2 regions of the Alteromonas sp. MmMcT2-2 genome follow, and region 1 is predicted to be linked to the other one. Evidence: predicted binding sites of a transcription regulator. Region 1 holds the regulator's gene; the other holds the start of a gene.
The links. Region 1 encodes FNR, which switches genes on or off when oxygen is low (the NO sensors DNR and NnrR bind a similar motif). Its sites were predicted from a motif close to TTGATCTAGATCAA; they were not measured.
Positions count from the first base shown of each region.

Region 2: the regulator FNR is predicted to act here: its motif matches at 1,924-1,937, upstream of yegQ (tRNA 5-hydroxyuridine modification protein YegQ).

Region 1 is NZ_JAKRFA010000030.1:18,763-28,614, forward strand. Features, by position in the region: gene MHM99_RS15490 (hypothetical protein) at 1-465, opposite strand, end outside; gene ccoN (cytochrome-c oxidase, cbb3-type subunit I) at 695-2,128, shown strand; gene ccoO (cytochrome-c oxidase, cbb3-type subunit II) at 2,144-2,749, shown strand; gene MHM99_RS15505 (cbb3-type cytochrome c oxidase subunit 3) at 2,751-2,912, shown strand; gene ccoP (cytochrome-c oxidase, cbb3-type subunit III) at 2,929-3,882, shown strand; gene MHM99_RS15515 (FixH family protein) at 4,107-4,586, shown strand; gene MHM99_RS15520 (heavy metal translocating P-type ATPase) at 4,586-7,054, shown strand; gene ccoS (cbb3-type cytochrome oxidase assembly protein CcoS) at 7,056-7,286, shown strand; gene MHM99_RS15530 (sulfite exporter TauE/SafE family protein) at 7,273-7,932, shown strand; gene fnr (fumarate/nitrate reduction transcriptional regulator Fnr) at 7,978-8,715, shown strand; gene uspE (universal stress protein UspE) at 8,960-9,852, shown strand, end outside.
Region 2 is NZ_JAKRFA010000014.1:76,826-86,677, forward strand. Features, by position in the region: gene MHM99_RS10425 (zinc-dependent metalloprotease) at 1-1,691, opposite strand, end outside; gene yegQ (tRNA 5-hydroxyuridine modification protein YegQ) at 2,025-3,521, shown strand; gene MHM99_RS10435 (YfhL family 4Fe-4S dicluster ferredoxin) at 3,525-3,770, shown strand; gene MHM99_RS10440 (aminotransferase class I/II-fold pyridoxal phosphate-dependent enzyme) at 3,888-5,117, shown strand; gene MHM99_RS10445 (saccharopine dehydrogenase NADP-binding domain-containing protein) at 5,256-6,431, shown strand; gene MHM99_RS10450 (histidinol-phosphate transaminase) at 6,506-7,687, opposite strand; gene MHM99_RS10455 (Rho termination factor N-terminal domain-containing protein) at 8,058-8,321, shown strand; gene MHM99_RS10460 (DUF1852 domain-containing protein) at 8,621-9,595, shown strand; gene MHM99_RS10465 (methionine synthase) at 9,721-9,852, shown strand, end outside.

The DNA.
Region 1 (9,852 bases):
AAAATACAAATAGCTGGGGCTTTCTTTATCTTTAATATTTAGACGTAGCTGCCATTTCATAACTGGCTCACTACAGCTACCTAACATAAACCAACCTGACCATTTTCCTTCCCCGTCGTTATCTAACAGCACGGGAATTTTGCCCATATACATGTTTAACCCTTCAATCCATGCGCTCTCTATTTCCTCTCCCTCAGGAACTAAGAGCTTAACCGTTACTGACTCTTCGGCTTCAGGCATGGCTGAAAAAGTGGCAATTGCTAACCTGTCATCAATTAAGAATTCGCAAGTTTCATTGACAAAGTTGCAGCTGTTTCCTATTCCATTAACTACGCTCGTGTCTTTTAACACCGATGACTGGAATTTATGTGCAAGGTATACACACACGGCTACAACAATAATAGCCACTAATGGAAGCTGGGAATGTAAAATTTTTGATCGTTTATTGTTATCGTTATTTAGCATTTCTTAAATTTTGTGTATTTCTTCATTGACGGAGATCAAGCTTAAGTAGTTTATGGTATCTTTTTGTAATTAAAAACCTTATCATCCGCGTACCAACTGGCTTGGAGACAATAATTATTACTCTTTCCGAGCTCGGTGTGAAGCGTTATTCCTTAGCTGATACACGTCTCGACCGTACTATTCCGGCAGTTGGAGACCATAGTTCATTTGAAGTGGAAGATTCATTAAAATGAGTGAAATAAGCCAAGCACAACCTGACTACAATTATAAAGTAGTTAGGCAATTTACCATCATGACCATAGTCTGGGGTATCATTGGTATGGGCCTAGGGGTATTTATTGCCGCGCAGTTATTTGCACCTATGCTTAACTTTGACACACCATGGCTAACATTCTCACGTTTGCGTCCGTTGCACACTAACGCCGTTATTTTTGCCTTCGGCGGCTGTGCGCTATTTGCAACGTCGTACTACATCGTTCAGCGTACCTGCCAGGTAAGACTGTTCAGTGACAAACTTGCCGCATTTACCTTTTGGGGTTGGCAAGCCGTTATTGTTTTAGCTGTAATTACCCTACCTATGGGTTTAACCAGCACAAAAGAATACGCTGAACTAGAATGGCCAATTGATATCCTTTTGGCACTGGTTTGGGTCGCTTATATCATTAACTTCTTCGGAACCCTAGTAATCCGTAAAGTTTCGCACATTTATGTTGCAAACTGGTTTTTAGGCGCGTTCATGTTAACTGTTGCAATTCTTCATATTGGTAACAGCATGGCTATTCCGGTATCTTTCACTAAATCGTATTCACTGTATGCAGGCGCAGTAGACGCTATGATGCAGTGGTGGTACGGCCATAACGCGGTAGGCTTTTTCCTAACTGCGGGCTTCCTTGGTATGATGTATTACTTCGTACCTAAGCAAGCTGGCCGCCCGGTTTATTCATACAGACTTTCAATTGTCCACTTCTGGGCACTTATCTCTCTGTATATCTGGGCCGGTCCTCACCACCTTCACTACACTGCCCTACCAGACTGGACTCAGTCATTAGGTATGGTGATGTCTATTATCCTATTCGTTCCATCTTGGGGTGGTATGATTAACGGTATTATGACGCTATCTGGCGCGTGGCATAAACTTCGCACCGACCCAGTATTGCGTTTCCTTATCGTTTCATTGTCTTTCTACGGTATGTCTACCTTCGAAGGCCCAATGATGGCAATTAAGACCGTTAATGCACTATCTCACTACACTGACTGGACAATTGGTCACGTACACTCTGGTGCTCTAGGTTGGGTTGCAATGGTTTCAATTGGTTCAATTTACCACTTAATCCCAGTGCTATTCGGTCAGCGCGCTATGTATAGTACCAAGCTAGTTAACGTACATTTCTGGTTCGCAACTATCGGTGTTGTTCTATACATCGTAGCAATGTGGATGTCTGGTGTACTACAGGGTCTAATGTGGCGTGCGGTAAATGCTGACGGTACGTTAACCTATAGCTTTGTTGAGTCATTAGAAGCGTCTAAGCCTTTCTATGTGGTTCGTTTCATTGGTGGTTGTTTCGTGGTAGCAGGTATGCTTGTTATGGCATACAACACATGGAAAACCATTCGTGCACCTAAAGGCAGTATCGCTGCAGACCCAGCGACTCAGCCGGCGTAGTAAAGGAGACGAATAATGAAAAACGCACATGAGTTAATTGAAAAGAACGTCGGTCTGTTAACGGTATTAATCCTTATCGCTATCAGCTTCGGTGCCATGGTTCAAATTACGCCGTTGATGTTTCAACAGCAAACTATGGAACCGGTAAAAGGCTTACGTCCATATACCGCGCTTGAGCTTGAAGGCCGTGATATCTACATCCGTGAAGGTTGCGTAGGTTGTCACAGCCAGATGATCCGTCCATTCCGCGCTGAAACAGAGCGTTATGGTCACTACAGCGTTGCTGGCGAATCAGTATGGGAGCACCCCTTCCTTTGGGGTTCTAAGCGTACTGGTCCTGATCTAGCACGTGTTGGTGGTCGTTACAGCGACGAATGGCACCGAGTTCACCTGCTTAATCCTCGCAACGTAGTACCAGAGTCGAACATGCCAGGCTTTCCTTGGCTTGCGGAAAACACGCTTGATGGTGAGTTAACAGCTAAAAAAATGGAAGTATTCCGTGGATTTGGCGTTCCGTATACCGACGAAGATATCGCGGGCGCGAAAGCGGCAGTACAGGGTAAAACGGAAATGCAAGCCCTTATTGCTTATCTACAATCTCTTGGCACACATTTGAAATAATATGGACCAGGGAATTGTAGGCAGCATTTTTACTGTCATCGTCTTTGTAAGCTTCATCGGTGTTGTGTGGTGGGCATTTAGCAGCCGCAACAAGAAAAAATTCGATGAAGCGGCAAACCTAGTGTTTGCAGACGAAGAAAAAGAAAAATCAAAAGAAGATTAGCAGGAGTCTCGAACTCATGAGTATGTTTTGGACAATTTGGATTTCAGTGATAACTCTAGGGTTAATCATTGGTTGCTACTTCCTTCTACGCTGGACCCTTGCTAACAAGACCGGCGTACCTGAAGGTGAGTCAATGGGCCACAAATTCGATGGTATTGAGGAGTTGAACAATCAACTTCCTCGCTGGTGGACAATTATGTTCTACATGACCATCGTTTGGGGCTTTTTATACCTAGCGCTTTATCCTGGCTTAGGTGCGTTTGAAGGTATTTTGGGTTGGAAGAGCTCTAACCAAAATATTCAATCGCTAGAAGAGTCAGCTCAGGCGCGTATTGATGCTAAAGAGCAAGGCTACCTAGTAGAATATGACCGTGAACTAGATTTCGCTGCCGAGAAGTTCGATCCGATCTTCGAAGCGTATGCACAAGTTCCTGTTGAAGAACTGGCTAAAGACCCAGAAGCAAATAAAGTAGGTCAGCGTTTGTTCCTACAAAATTGCTCTCAGTGTCACGGTTCTGATGCACGTGGTCAAAATGGCGGCTTCCCTAACCTAACGGACAACGACTGGTTGTACGGTGGTTCAGGTGCGAAAATCGTTGAAACTCTTACGCTTGGTCGTAAAGCAGCTATGCCAGCATGGCTAGATGCTATGGGTGAAGACGGTATCGAAGAAGTGGTTAACTACGTACTTAGTTTAAGCGGTCGCGATGTGGACCCTCAGCTTGCAGAAGCAGGTAAAGCTCGTTTCGCAGCGTGTGCGGCTTGTCACGGTATGGACGGTAAAGGTAACCAAGCACTTGGTGCACCAAACCTTACTGACAATATCTGGCTATACGGCGGCAGCCACAGAGCGGTAACAGAAACGCTTACTTACGGTCGTAACGGTGTAATGCCTTCATTCAAGAAAACCTTGGGTGATGACAAAATTCACGTTGTTGCAGCGTATGTTTACAGCCTTTCAAATGATTAATGATTTAAATCATTAAATATCTTAAAAAGCCTCGTTACTACGGGGCTTTTTTTATGAGAAAATACAGCGATATAGACAGCAATACAGAAAGTGTCGTTGCGAACACATTTTGTGCGCCTTGGAGCTGCGTCCCCAACACTATATTTATTGTTATTAACTGATGTAGCAATAATAAATATGTTGTTAGCGACGTTGCTAGTGAAGTAAATACGAGAAAGATTTCGATGAATAGACCCTGGTATAAAGAGTTCTGGCCCTGGTTTTTAATTGCCGTACCTATCATTACACTCATCATGGGTGGCGTGTTGTTAAACCTTGCTATTAGCACCGAAGATAGCCTGGTGGTAGACGACTACTACAAGGAAGGAAAAGCAATCAATGCCCGTCTGGACAAAGAGGCCATAGCCCGCCGCAAGAATATCACCACTGATTTAACCATTGAAGATGGAAGCATAGCGCTGCAATTTCATTCGGGGATTCCACAAGAAGGTAACGCGGTTAAATTAAGTTTCTATCACGTAACGCTAGAAGAGCGCGATGTTAGCGTTTTATTGAGTCGCGACGCTAACGGTATTTATCGCGGTTTTATTGAAGAAAACCTTGACGGCAAATGGCGCATATCGCTGACGCCGATTGATGATAGCTGGAAAATTCAAAACACGGTCTATCTGCCCCACACTGGCAAAATGAAATTCAATCCATAATGGCAAGGCACGACTGTTACCATTGCGGCTTGCCTATAGCGAGTTCAGACAATGGGAAATTTACTACTGTCATTTTAGGGCAACAACGAGACATGTGTTGCCCTGGCTGCTTAGCGGTAGCTGAAGCGATCGTTAACAACGGCCTTGAGGACTATTACCAGTTTAGAACCGAACCGGCGCAAAAATCTGACGATGGTATTTTAGAAACATTAGACAAGCTAAAAGTATATGACGACCCTTCCCTTCAAGAAGAGTTCGTGTTTGAAGAAGGTCAGGACAAACAGATTCAATTGACCCTTGAAGGTATTACGTGCGCTGCGTGTGGCTGGCTTATCGAAAAGCAGTTGTCGAAAGTAGAAGGAATAAAGCAAGTCGCGGTGAATGTACAAGAGCGCCGAGCACTGGTTACCTGGTCACCTTTTCAAATCAAACTTAGTCAAATTCTATCTACGCTAAAACGCATTGGTTACGTTGGCTCGCCATTTCACCCCGACGAACACGAAGCCAGCTATAAGCGCGAACAAAAAACCTTTCTTAAAAAGCTTGGCCTAGCAGGCATTATGACCATGCAGGTAATGATGCTGATGACGGGGCTTTATTTTGATTGGTTTGGCGCCATTGAGTTAGAGACCCGCCAATATTTTTATTGGGTTGCCCTTACACTTACTACACCTGTGGTGCTGTATTCAGGCAGCAACTTTTATATGGGCGCCGCTAAAGCGCTAAGCGCCAAAACGGTTAATATGGACGTACCCGTTACGCTCGCAATATTCGGTACTTACATTGCTGGAATTCGTTCTACAGTATTAGAGCAAGGTGAAGTGTATTTCGAATCCATTTGTATGTTTATTTTTCTGCTGTTACTTAGCCGATTCTTAGAACATCGCAGCCGTCATCGCGCCGCACAGATCTCTGCCAATATGATGCAGTATGTGCCCGTATCAGCGACTAAACTAAATCCGGATGGTAGCCTAACCGAGTGTCTGGCTAAGCAGCTAAAAATTGACGACGTAGTGCTAGTGAAGCCTGGTGAAACAGTCCCCATTGATGGGGTGGTAACCGACGGCAACGCAGCGGTTGACGAATCTATGCTTACCGGCGAGTTTAATCCCGTGCGTAAGTCCAACAGTAGCCCAGTTTACGGCGGCACGGTTTGTCAAGATGGTACGCTAACCATTACGGTTACGCAGACCCTTAAAAATGCGCTGGTAAATCAAATTGTAAGACTGCAAGCAAGTGCCATGGCGAGTAAACCTAAAGCAGCGCAGATAGCCGATAATTTTTCTCGCTATTTCGTTACCGCGGTATTGCTGATTTCGGCGTTAACCTATGGCTTTTGGGCGTATCAGGGTAGCGACGAGGCATTTTGGATCACCATATCGGTGCTGGTTGCAACCTGCCCTTGCGCACTAGGGTTGGCCACGCCATCAGCGTTAACCTGCGCTATGGCAAAATTAAACAGACAAGGTATTTTACTAAAACGGGCAGATGCGCTTGAACAAATTACTGACATTGACACCATCGCTCTAGACAAAACCGGCACGCTCACAAAAGGCAAATTTACTATTTCAAATGCCTGGTACGCTGACGGCGTGGATAGTAATAGTGCGCTATCAATTGCGCGCGCTTTGGAGTCACGCTCTGAACATCCGATTGCCAAAGCCTTTAGCGACGATATAGCCTTTAGCGACGGTGTAGCCTTTAGCGAGAATTCTGCCTCTAGCGGCAGTGCTAACGTTATCGATAGCACTGTACACAAAGTGACTAATTTTACCGTTACGCCAGGAGGTGGTATCAGCGGTGAGATCAATGACACGTTGTTTTCTATGGGTTCTGCAGCATTCAGCGTTCACGAATCTCAGCTAAAACTCATTGAAGCGTTCCCTTCAGCTAACGTGTTTCTCACGGTTAAGGGGCGTATTATGGCGGCGTATGAAGTAAAGGATTCACTAAGAGAAGATACGCAAGAAACTCTCGATATATTAGCTGCAAGCCATACCCTCGCCGTTTTAAGTGGTGATACACAGCAAAACGTTAATGCGCTTACCGCACCATTGCCAATTTCGACCGCTAAAGGTGGCCTAACACCTGAGCAAAAGTACGAAGCCGTTCAAGCTATGCAGCAATCTGGCGCGAAAGTGATGATGATGGGTGACGGTATTAACGACGCTCCAGTTCTTGCCAGTGCTGATGTGGCAATTGCAGTGGGTAATGCCACAGACGTGGCTAAAACTGCCGCCGACGTGATACTGCTTGGCGATCAGCTGCTTTCTGTACCAGAACTTATTCGAACTGCGCACCAAGTGAAGCAAAAAATAAGGCAAAATATTGGCTGGTCGGTAGGTTACAACGTTTTGATCTTACCTTTCGCCGTATCAGGCCTACTTTCACCGTGGATGGCTGTTGTTGGTATGTCGTTAAGCAGTATCATTGTGGTCACAAACTCAACGCGACTCTTGAGCAAATAGCATGAGTATTATTTACGTATTAATTCCAATCGCCATCATCATTGTTGCCGTCGCTATCGTGATATTCTTTTGGGCGGTGAAAACCAATCAATTTGAAGATTTAGATCGCCAAGGTTATAGCATACTGTTTGACGATGATCTTCCGCCAGAAGAAAAAAAGCTAGCTGAGCAACGCAAGCAACTTCAAGACAGTAAAGTAGACAAAAGCCAAGCGCCACATGGAAGGGATTAACTACTTCTCTGCCTTTCTTATCGGCTTAGCCGGTGGAGTTCACTGTGTGGGAATGTGCGGTGGAATTGTCGCTGCGCTAAGGATGGTATCGCCTAAAGGCGCTTCAGCACTACCCTATACCCTTGCCTATAACATGGGACGTATAGTGAGCTACACCATCGCCGGAGCAGTAACCGGGGCACTTGGAAAAATTGCAGCAGATTATATACCTCTTGCCAACTATGCCCTTTCCCTACTTAGCGGAATCATGTTGCTTCTACTGGCGTGTTATTTGGGTAAGTGGTGGACTGGCTTAACAGTGCTGGAAAATGCGGGTAAAGGCCTATTTTCCAAAGTCCAGCCGCTTTCAAAACGCTTTTTGCCATTTAAGACCCCTTTAAGTGCGTTGCCTTATGGTTTTATTTGGGGTTGGCTTCCTTGCGGTTTGGTGTATTCCACACTTACCTGGTCTCTCGCGGCGGGTAACGCGCTAGAAGGCGCTGCTATTATGTTCTTCTTCGGTTTGGGTACATTACCCACCTTGCTCGCTGCAAGCGCTGGTAGCCAATATATTGTTCGAAGTTTTCAACATAACCATTTTAGACAAATTATTGCAGTAATAATGGCAATATATGCAGCTTATCTTATTCATGGCGCAATCGTTTAAAAATGGGTGTATTATTGTCGGGTATTCTTTTAGAGAGCGTGCATTATGAGCAAAGGAAGCCAATTTTCTATTCACTGTCAAAACTGTAGTTTCAGTCACCTGTGTTTACCGGTGGCGTTAAACAAAACAGAAATCGAGTCTCTTGACGATATTATTGAACGCAAGAAGCCGCTTCATAAAGGTGACACGCTGATTCAAACTGGTGATAAATTCCGTTCTCTATTTGCAGTGAGAACCGGTTCATTCAAATCATTTGTGACTAATACCGAAGGTGAAGAACAGATTACCGGCTTCCATTTTCCTGGTGACATTATCGGTTTCGATGCATTAAGAGAGAACAAGCACCAAAGCTATACCTCTGCGTTAGAAACTGCCATGGTGTGTGAGCTTCCCTACGAGACCCTCGACGAAATGTCAGTGCAATTTCCAAAGCTACGCCACCAGATCATGAGCTTCATGAGCGCTGAAATAAAACAAGATCACGACATGATCATGCTTTTAAACAAGCGAACTGCAGAAGAGCGCTTACTGTATTTCATCTCACACCTGTCGCAACGCTTTGAAGAGCGTGGCTTTTCCCATAGAGAATTCCACTTAACCATGACGCGCAACGAAATTGGAAACTATTTAGGATTAACGATTGAAACGATTAGTCGTCTGTTAAGCCGTTTTCAAAAAGACAACATCATAAAAGTAGACGGCAAGCTTATTACTATCTTGGATTTCGATAGACTAAACACCAAACTAGCGGCGCTTAACGGCCCAAGCGTTGTCTGCGGTTAGCCGTTTTTAGGTGTTAAACAAGGCGCGCACTAAGCGCGCTTTTTTGTGACCTTTGGTAGCCACATATCTAACCTTTCAGCGCCACGCCGGTTGCTCCATATTCAATTAGGTAGGTTCACTCATGGTCGCCTCGTAAAATTCTTGATCTAAAACAACTTACGTTTTTCCCAATGTCGTTTATAGTTAGTATTAGAAAGCTTCGATTTCGACAGCCGCTACTAAGTTTCGTAGTTAGGGGGACGTTATGATTGAGTGTAAACGAATTCTGGCCGTGGTAGATGCCGAGCGCGATAACCAACCTGCACTAAGCCGAGCTTATGAACTCGCTTCAAAAACAGGCGCTTCAGTTACCGCAATGATGGTGGTATACGACTTATCTTATGATATGACGACCATGCTTAGCCCGGATGAGCGCGAGTCAATGCGCGATGCAGTTACAAAGGAGCATGCAAAATGGCTTGCCACCCACTTAAGAGAACAAGGATTCACTGAAACTGATATCGTTGTAGAATGGAATAATCGTGCGTATGAGTCGATTATTTACTACACCCTAAATAATCAGATAGATTTAGTGGTAAAGGCAACCAAAAAGCACGACGATCTTGCTTCTGTTATTTTCACCCCCACCGACTGGCATTTAATGCGTAAATGCCCTCGGCCAGTATTACTCGTTAAAGAGCACGACTGGCCAGAAGGAGGAGAGATTATTGCTGCAGTAAACGTAGGCAGTGAAGATGATGAGCATGCCGCACTTAACGATAAGCTCACCCTCATTGCTAACGACTACGCCTCTTTATTGAAAGGTAGCGTAAATTTGGTCAACAGTTATCCTTCTACACCACTTAATATCGCCATAGAAGTACCTGAGTTCGACCCCGATACCTATCACGACGCGGTAAAAAATCATCATTTAAAAGAAATGCGTAGTCACGCGTTGAAGTACGGTATTCCTGAAAATAAATGTGTAGTAAGAGAAGGCCTTCCGGAAAAAGTTATCCCGCAAGTGGCAAAAACACTGGATGCAGAGCTTGTTGTTATTGGTACTGTTGGCCGCGTGGGCATTTCAGCGGCCCTAATTGGTAACACTGCAGAACACGTGATCGACGAACTCAATTGCGATGTGCTTGCTATTAAGCC
Region 2 (9,852 bases), on a different contig from region 1:
TCTAAACCTAAATTGGCTAACGCCAGTTCGCGTACTTGTGAAATTTCATCGAAAGCATCTAGCGGATTGCTACCGTTTTCCCACATATGGCCGTTTGCCGATGCATGGCGACTACTACGGGTATCGGGGTCTGACTTAAAACTTAAACCCTCATTACGGCCTTTTACGATAATTTTTGCCAAGGCTTCCGTTGCCTCTACGTCGCTGGCAAAATCTTGATAGCCATACGCGACGGCGTGAATATCCCATGCGCCTATGCCTTTATCATACGCGCCTTCCAAGCTAATTTTGCCGTTTTTAATACTAATTTGGGGGTGAGGATAATCCATTACCGACGCACGGTTATTTTCACTTGCCGCAAAGTTGTGGGCTATACCCAATGTGTGCCCTACTTCGTGGGCTGAAAGTTGCCTAATGCGGTCTAAAGCCATTTCTTGCTGTGCAGTGGTGTCGGTGCTCCCGTCCTTAAAAGGACTGGTTAGGCCAAGGGCAATTAAATAATCTTGTCTTACACGCAATGAGCCGAGCGTAACGTGACCTTTGATAATTTCACCAGTGCGCGGGTCGACAACCGACGAACCATAAGACCAACCGCGCGTTGCGCGATGTACCCAGTTGATTACGTTATAGCGCACGTCCATTGGGTCGGCACCTTCGGGCAATACTTTCACCTGAAACGCATCTTTGTAGCCTGCGGCTTCATAGGCTTGATTCCACCAGCTCGCCCCTTCTTTAAGCGCGGTCATTACAGGTTCTGGAATACCAGGATCTAGGTAATACACAATAGGCTCCACTGCTTCGCTCATTGCAGCATGCGGGGTTTTCTTGTTTAAACGATGGCGGGTAATAAAACGCTGTTCAGTAGGCTCGCTGATAGGCGTTGAATAATCAAAGTAACTGAATTTCCAGTAGCCCGAGTACGGGTGGTACTCTCTGGGCGTGTAATTGTCGTCAGGCAGAGCCACAAACGAATGATGCAAGTGCACCGACAAGCTTTCTGGGTCGGGCGTAACTTGCTGCACGTATTCGCCTGGCTTCTTACCTGCAAAGGTGACTAAAGCCTCTAATTCAGTATTCTTTTCAAAGCCTTTGGTTTTAGGTAAATACACGCCGCTTCGCATGTTATCTACGCTAAAACTGCCTTGGTTAGTTCCCGCTAAGCGATTGCCAATGCCGTGAATATCGCTTAATAAGAACGGTGTGTAATCTATTAGACTGGCACGGTCGTTTTTGGCTACCAGCGTAAAACCTGCGATAACCGAATCAGCAAAGGCTTCATCAATGCTCTGTTTCTCAGCGTCGCTGCCGTGAGCTGCTCGATATTTGGTGTTGTGCTGCTTTAATAAAACCTTGTTTCCAAATTTTTCAAAGCTTACTAAACGCGTATTGCCTAGCTGGCCGCGATCAAGGCCAATGTCGTTAGACCCTACGCCATACGGCAAACTACTTTGAAACAGGTATTCGGCGTGGTCTGTTGGCACCGCCAAGTAAACTTTGTCACTTTCATCGTCATAGTAAACAGGAATTAAGCCATCTTTTTTGGTCATATCGCTGGTGAATTCACCAATGCTTGGCAGCGCTGCCAATGCGGAAGACGTAGACACGACAAATAATACGGTAATCGCAATGGCCGATTTGCCCGATGCTTTTACTTGTCGCGCCGCTTTATGAAAAATGTTCAATTGCAGCATGCAGTTAGTCCTTATTATTGTGAATTTCTAGCCTACCCTATGTGGTGGGTTTTGCCCATGGTAGTTCATCGTTTAATGCGCTCTTTTTGCTTGTTATTTAGCTGTGAACAGGCTTGGTTTTTCCTACCGAAGGTAATGCACTAAAAACGCAACTATATGGAAGAAAACAGCTGGCATTGACTCTGCTCAATTGCCGTTTAAACATTCAAAAACATGAGCGACAACAAATTATTTGATCTTGGTCAACACCAAGCTTTGTTTGAGTTGTAGAGGTATTTTACGGCTTATAAAATCCGCCGCCTTGTTTAAAGCGTCTAGTAGCGGTTTTTATCTATGACTTCAAAATTATCACCTAATCGCAGCTCTTCTAACCTACGTGAAGACTCAGTTTCAACATTGCCAAACCAAACGTTAATCGCGCCAGAGTTGCTTGCACCTGCGGGTAGCTTACGCAACATGCGCTACGCTTTCGCCTATGGCGCTGATGCTGTTTATGCTGGGCAGCCACGCTACTCGCTTCGCGTAAGAAACAACGAATTCAGCCTTGAAAACTTAGCGATAGGCATAGAAGAAGCACATGCTTTAGGTAAAAAGTTCTATGTAGTAAGCAACATTGCTCCGCACAACAGTAAGCTAGGTACCTACTTAAAAGATATTTCACCAGTAATTGCTATGAAGCCCGATGCGTTAATTATGTCGGACCCAGGGCTTATTATGATGGTGCGCGACGCCTTCCCTGAAATGCCTATTCACTTGAGTGTGCAGGCCAATGCGGTGAACTACGCCACGGTGAAGTTTTGGCAGAAACAAGGTATTGAGCGCGTTATTTTGTCTCGAGAGCTCTCTTTGGAAGAAATTGAAACTATTCGCGAACATGTTCCAGACATGGAGTTAGAAGTATTTGTGCATGGCGCGCTTTGTATGGCGTATTCAGGCCGCTGCTTATTGTCTGGATATATGAATAAACGCGATCCGAATCAGGGCACTTGTACCAATGCTTGTCGATGGTCTTACGATGTTAAGGCAGGCGAGGAAAACGAAACTGGCGACATCGTTCTAACCAGTGAGATTAATAAGGCAGTTACAGCACCTCAAGTGGTAATTCCTACCCTTGGTGAAGGCACGCCAAGCCCCAAAGTATTTATGTTAGAAGAAAAGGAAAAGCCTGGAGAACTGATGCCAGCTTTTGAAGACGAACATGGCACCTATATTATGAATTCTAAAGATTTGCGTGCCGTGCAACATGTTGGCAGGTTAACCCAAATGGGCGTGCATAGTTTAAAAATAGAAGGCCGCACTAAATCACATTACTACTGTGCCCGAACCGCTCAAGTCTATAGAAAAGCAATTGACGACGCGGTAGCAGGAAAGCCTTTTGATAGTACATTAATGGGAAGCTTGGAAACTTTAGCTCATCGAGGTTATACCGAGGGTTTCTTGCGTCGCCATGCGCACCACGCGTATCAGAACTATGAGTATGGCCACTCAGTCAGCGATAAACAGCAATTTGTTGGTGAAGTGATTGACCGTTGTGAAGAGTCTGGCTATGCAATTATAAACGTTAAAAACAAATTCTGTGTAGGTGACTCGCTTGAGTTGATGACGCCAAGCGGCAACATTACCTTTACTCTAAATGAGATGCTGGATAAGAGAAACCATTCTATTACGGATGCTAAGGGTTCAGGACACCAAGTAAGAATACCGATACCCAGCGATGTGTCTCTAAACTTTGCCCTACTGCTGCGAAATTTAGATGAAGGCGTTGATACCCGCAATCCGTTTCGAAAAGCTCCTAGTGCAGTAACACCCGAAAACGCGAGCGAGGCATAATGCATGGCACTGCTTATTCTTGATAGCTGCATTAACTGCGACATGTGCGAACCCGAATGCCCTAATGCCGCTATAAGCATGGGTAATAAAGTGTATGAAATAGACCCGTTACGCTGTACAGAATGCGTGGGGCATTACGATGCCCCTACTTGCGTAGCGGTATGCCCTATCGATGTGGTTAAGCCCGACCCGAACAATAGAGAGTCACTAGACGAGCTGGCCGAAAAGTTTGTTCGTTTAAATAGTTAGCTATGAAGTAAGTCAGCGAGTTAATTGTACTTCTCGAAGAATTCCCTTGAATCATGACCAAGAGTGATCACTAATTGCGGTACAGTTTGAATTGGCACTACTAATAAGGGTTTTATTTTGAAGTTTGCCTCTCGCGCTACGGCGATCTCTCCGTTTCTTGCTATGGCCTATGGCGAAAAAGCCACGGCACTAGAACAGCAAGGTAAAGATGTTATAAGACTTAATTTAGGCGAGCCTGATTTCGGCGCACCCGTGGCAGTGCTCGCCGCAATGAAAGAAAGCTTAAATGCCCCAGTTTTTCCCTATACCTCGGCGCTGGGCATGCCTGAACTACGTGAAGCCATTGCACGCTTTTATGAAGTTAAACATGGCGTAGCGGTAAGCCCTTCTAGAGTGGTCGTGACCGCTGGGGCTTCTGGCGCTTTACTTTTGGCAAGTGCTGCCTTGGTTGAGCCAGGCGACAACGTGATATTGGGCGACCCTTCTTACCCTTGTAACCGACGTTTTTTAAACGCATTTGGCGCAGAGGTAACGCTGGTACCAACACGCAGTGAGGATAACTTTCAGCTAACCGCAACAAGTGTTGCCGATAATTGGAAGCACAACACGAAAGGTGTACTTATTGCCACACCTGCCAATCCTACTGGTACGGTTATAGATGCAGAAGAGTTGACTAAAATTGGCGAGTACTGCAAATCCAAAGGTGGCTTTTTAATTGTTGACGAAATTTACTTGGATCTATCGCTTTCGGCTGATCTTGATGTACGCAATGATACTTTCGCTTCCCAATCGACCTTGGGCACTGATACCAAACTTCAAACCGTACTTGCCAATGCACAGCTTGAAGAAACAGTGGTCGTAATAAACAGTTTTTCCAAATATTTTGGCATGACCGGCTGGCGTCTTGGCTGGTGTGTGGTACCTGAAGCGATGACGCCCATCGTTGAAAAACTCGCGCAGAATTTGTTTATTTGCCCCTCTACCCTATCGCAAAAGGCTGCTCTTGCATGCTTTACACCAGAAGCATTGGCGCAATGCGAGCAAAACCGCCATACGCTGGAAAAGCGTGCTTCCCTTGTTTTTAGTGCACTTGAAAATATGGGGCTTGGTTTAGATGCAAAGCCTGACGGTGCGTTTTACGCCTACATCAATATTAAGCACACAGGGCTAAGTGCAATTGAATTTTGTGATGCCCTACTTTCACAACATCATGTAGCGCTTACGCCGGGTAATGATTTTGGTGAGCACAATGCCAACCATTACGTAAGACTGTCTTTCGCCACTAGCATTGAACGCTTGGAGGAAGGGCTTTCACGGCTAGCTGAGTTTGTAGCGTCATTAAACTAACGGTTTTTTATGCTCACCATTTAATTTCGTGAATAGTCAAATATTACCGAAAAAAATGATAGATATGGGTGCTTGTGCGTATATTGAGTAACGCATATTGATGACACGTGTCGAAACGAAATAAAACAGGACAAAACAATGAGTAAGGAACGGGAATTTGATGTAGTTATTTTCGGTGCTACAGGTTTTACGGGTAAGTTAGTAGCTGAATATTTTCAGGCTCAGTATGGCAGCGATGACAACGTTAAGTGGGCGGTCGCAGGCCGAAATGAAGCTAAACTCAACGGCGTAAAAAAGGAGCTAGGCATTAGTGAAAGCGTTGCTAGCATTGTAGCCGATGGTGATGATGACGACGCGCTAGATGCGTTGACGAAGCGCACAGCCGTTGTACTTACCACTGTTGGTCCGTATCAAATTTACGGTGAAAAGTTACTTTCTGCATGTGTCGATAACGGCACCGGCTATACAGATCTTTGCGGTGAGCCAGCCTGGATGCACCAAATGATCAATAAATACGAAGCGAAAGCTAAAGAAACCGGCGCAAATATTGTGTTCTCGTGTGGCTTTGACTCTGTGCCTTTTGACCTTGGTGTGTACTACCTTCAAGAACATGCCAAAAAGCAAACTGGCGATGTCATTGAATATGTAAAAGGTCGCGTTCGTAAAATGCAGGGCACGTTCTCTGGCGGTACGGCTGCAAGTTTAAAAGCGACCATGGCGGCTGCGCACAAAGATAAGTCTGTCATGGCGGCACTTATTAACCCGCACTCATTAACCGATGGCGCGTCAAATCAGCCACAGCCCGATGGCAATAAACCTTACTTCGATGAGCAGTTAGGCACATGGGTTGCACCATTTATTATGGCGGCCATCAATACTAAAAACGTTCATCGCACGAACTACCTGGGCGGATATAGCTACGGCAAGAACTTTCAATATGATGAAATGATGATGACTGGTCCAGGTGAGAAAGGTGAAGCCATGGCGAATCACGTTGCCAAAGATAAGTCGCTTGCAAGTGATGATGGCCCTAAACCAGGTGAAGGCCCGAGCAAAGAAGAGCGCGAAAATGGCTTTTACGATGTCATGTTTGTGGGTACCGCTACCAATGGTGATATGCTAGCCGTATCGGTAAAAGGCGACAAGGATCCAGGTTACGGCTCTACCAGTAAAATGATTTCAGAATCTGCCCTTTGCTTGTGCAAAGACGTTAGTTTATCTGGTGGTTTCTTCACACCTGCGGCAGCACTTGGTAACAAGCTTATCCGCCGTTTAGAAGAAAAAGCAGGCTTAACGTTTATTATCGAGAAATAGCGATTCAAAAAACGAAGGCTGAACACAAATTGCGTTCAGCCTTTTCTCTCTGCGCTAGGTGTTATTGTTGTTTTTTAAGCGAGTACCGCTTTTAATGCTTTAACGCACGCGTCAGTTTCTTCAGGTGTCCCTACGCTAATACGTGACCATGAGTCGTACCCAGGCCACGTGCGCCCTACAACCTTTATACCTTGAGCTTTCATCTTTTCTGCAAATTTATCGTGCGGCATGCCCGTATCCATGTAAATAAAATTCCCTTGTGGATTTGGCGCAAACGGCTGCTTTAACTCTTTAGCTACTTTTACTAACTTTTCACGCTCAGTTTTAATGCGTGAGCGCATTGTGTTTAAGTTCTCATGATCATCCATACTTGCCATACCCGCTACTAATGCCAAGTAATTCACACCACCCATGCGCAGCATACCGCCCATTGTTTTAGCTTGCTCAGCAGGCATGATGGCGTAACCGAGACGCTGTCCCGCCATGGCGTGAATTTTAGAGAAGGTGCGGCAAATCACCACGTTGTACCCTTCAGCTACTAGCTTCGATTGCACATTAGCGGGGTAAGCATCAGACATTTCAATGTAGGCTTCATCGATGAAAACCTGTGCTTTCTTCGATACGCGTTTTGCAAAAGCGGTAAGCTTCGCCGCATCTACCATGCTCCCTGTCGGATTATTTGGATTACATACGTACACAGCAGTCGTATCTTCGGTTACTGCTGCTTCAATTGCATCTAGATCAAAAGTCATATCATTGGCTAGCGGCACGTAGGTCACGTCTGCCCCCATAAACTCAGCGCCCCGTGGTACGCCTTCGTAGGTTGCCATAGACGTTACCAGCTTATTGCCGTTTTTGGTGATCCAGTCCGCATAGCCAAAAAGAATAGGTGAAGAGCCATTCGTAATTACGATTTGCTCAGCAGATACGCCTTCTTGCTCAGCAATTTTTTGCGCTAACACTTCAACCGTAGCGTCAGTATAACGCGCTAGGTTTAAAAGCTCGCTTTGCATTGCCTTTGCGGCTTTTTTTGACGGCCCAAAGGCGTTTTCATTTGACGATAAGCGAATAAGACCATCGTTTACATTGGGGGTAGCAGACGGGAAGTGTTCAGTTTGCATCCCTGCGGCACGAAGGTCGCCCATAATACTGTCAACGCTGGTCGTTAGCGCTACTGCGCCTGCACCTAATCCCACTGACTTTAACCAATTACGGCGTGAAGAATTCACGGTGCTCTGTTGTTCATTTTTATTCATATTTCGCTCTGCCTTCCGTCTATATTCACTTTAGACTAAAGGCTTAATTTTGAACGCGCAATAGCATAAAAAACCTAAACTATTGACATAAATGCACTTTTTACGTGCATGTGGCGCACTAAAATTGACAACATTAGAAGTTTTAACGCGTTAAGCCGTTACATTACGGTGCAGCGTTATTTTGTGGTTTTTGGCGTTTGCGATGAATGACATTTTTTCTGATGCTAAAGGCGCAGCACTCTCTCGCTATTGGTTCTTCGCACTTGAAGCCTGCCTTTTAAACGACTGTGTAATCCATCTATATAAATACAGAGTAAGAATTACGACTAAACATTAATCGATTACTCAGTATGCAAAACAGGAATTAAATATGGCTAAGGACCACGGCAACCAAATTAAAAACGACGATACTTACGAAGCCCTTCGCGACGAAGGCTACAGTAAAGAAAAGTCGGCACGCATTGCCAATGCGCAAGCCAATAGCGAACAAACGCCTTCTAAAGATGGTGGTAAAGGCAAAAAGTACGAGGATCGCACTAAAGATGAACTGTATCAAAAGGCCAAGGAAGTCGGCATTGAAGGTCGCTCTAACATGAGCAAAGACGAATTAATTGATGCGTTACGCAATCATTAGTGGCGGATAGACCGCCACATACAAAAACTGGTCACTGTGGCGGTGATGATTACGTTTTATCAGACACGCATAATTTGTGCATTTCGTGGCAAACCTCAACTTCAAGTAAAGATCTACCGCCTCAATAGTAGGCGACTAGCTCTTCGCCTGCCCACTACATGACAATATTTCATAATAAAATGAAAATAAGTCATTTTTATTCATAGTTAAATCAACGTATAACGTGTTCATAGCTTTTACAGCAGTCTCACTACTCGGTTTAACTTTAGGAATAGAAGCGCATTCTCATGAACAACAACGTGAACACAGATTTCTCTTTTACTATTAACAGCGTTCAGTTTAATGAAGATTATCGCCCTTCAGACAACACACGCATCACCACCAACTTCGCCAATTTAGCTCGTGGTCAACGCCGCAAAGAAAATTTGCGCGATGCACTAAGCATGATAAACAACCGCTTCAATGCACTGGCTAACTGGGATAATGAAAGTGGCGATCGCTATGCTGTCGAACTTGAAATTGTGTCGGTAGATATCGACGTTGAGGGTAACGGCAACACATTCCCAACTATCGAAATCTTACAAACCAATATAATTGACAAAAAAACGGGTAAACGCACTCAAGGTATTGTAGGAAACAACTTCTCGTCTTATGTTCGCGATTATGACTTTAGCGTTCGTCTATCTAATCACAATCGTGGCCAGTCTTCGTTCAGTGTCCCTACCGATTTTGGTGATCTGCACGGAAAGTTGTTTAAGTATTTCGTTAATTCAGAAGCCTATAAAGCACATTTTTCAAAGCTGCCGGTCATTTGTTTAAGCGTTTCCGACAATAAAACCTACCGTCGAACAGAAAATCAGCACCCCGTTTTAGGTGTTGAATATCAGCCTAATGAATCATCACTAACTGAACAGTATTTCAAGAAGATGGGCTTAAACGTGCGCTATTTCATGCCACCAAACAGTGCTGCTCCTTTTGCATTTTATTTCTTTGGTGATTTGTTAAACGACTACACCAATTTAGAACTTATCAGCACTATTGCTACGATGGAGACCTTCCAGAAAATTTATCGCCCTGAGATTTATAACGCTAACGCCCAGGCAGGTTTAAGCTACAAACCAAACTTGAAAAATAGCGATCACTCAGTGACTCGCATTGTTTATGACCGTGAAGAGCGGACTCATCTAGCCGTTGAACAGGGCAAGTTCGTAGAAGAGAACTTTATAAAGCCTTATCAACACAAGTTGGCGCAATTCACAGCAAGCTATGCCTGATCCGTTGATTTAGATACTTGCGATATTCAAACCGCACACGTTGCGACAACAAAACTATGATAAGGGCAGCACGTTCTGCCCTTCGCGCATCCATACAAATTATTGATTAGAAGAAAGCGAATCACATGAAAAAACTACTCCCCACTTCTATTGCAGGCAGTCTTCCAAAACCATCGTGGCTTGCACAGCCTGAAACTCTGTGGTCGCCGTGGAAGCTAGAAGATGAAGCATTAGTGGAAGGCAAAAAAGACGCGCTT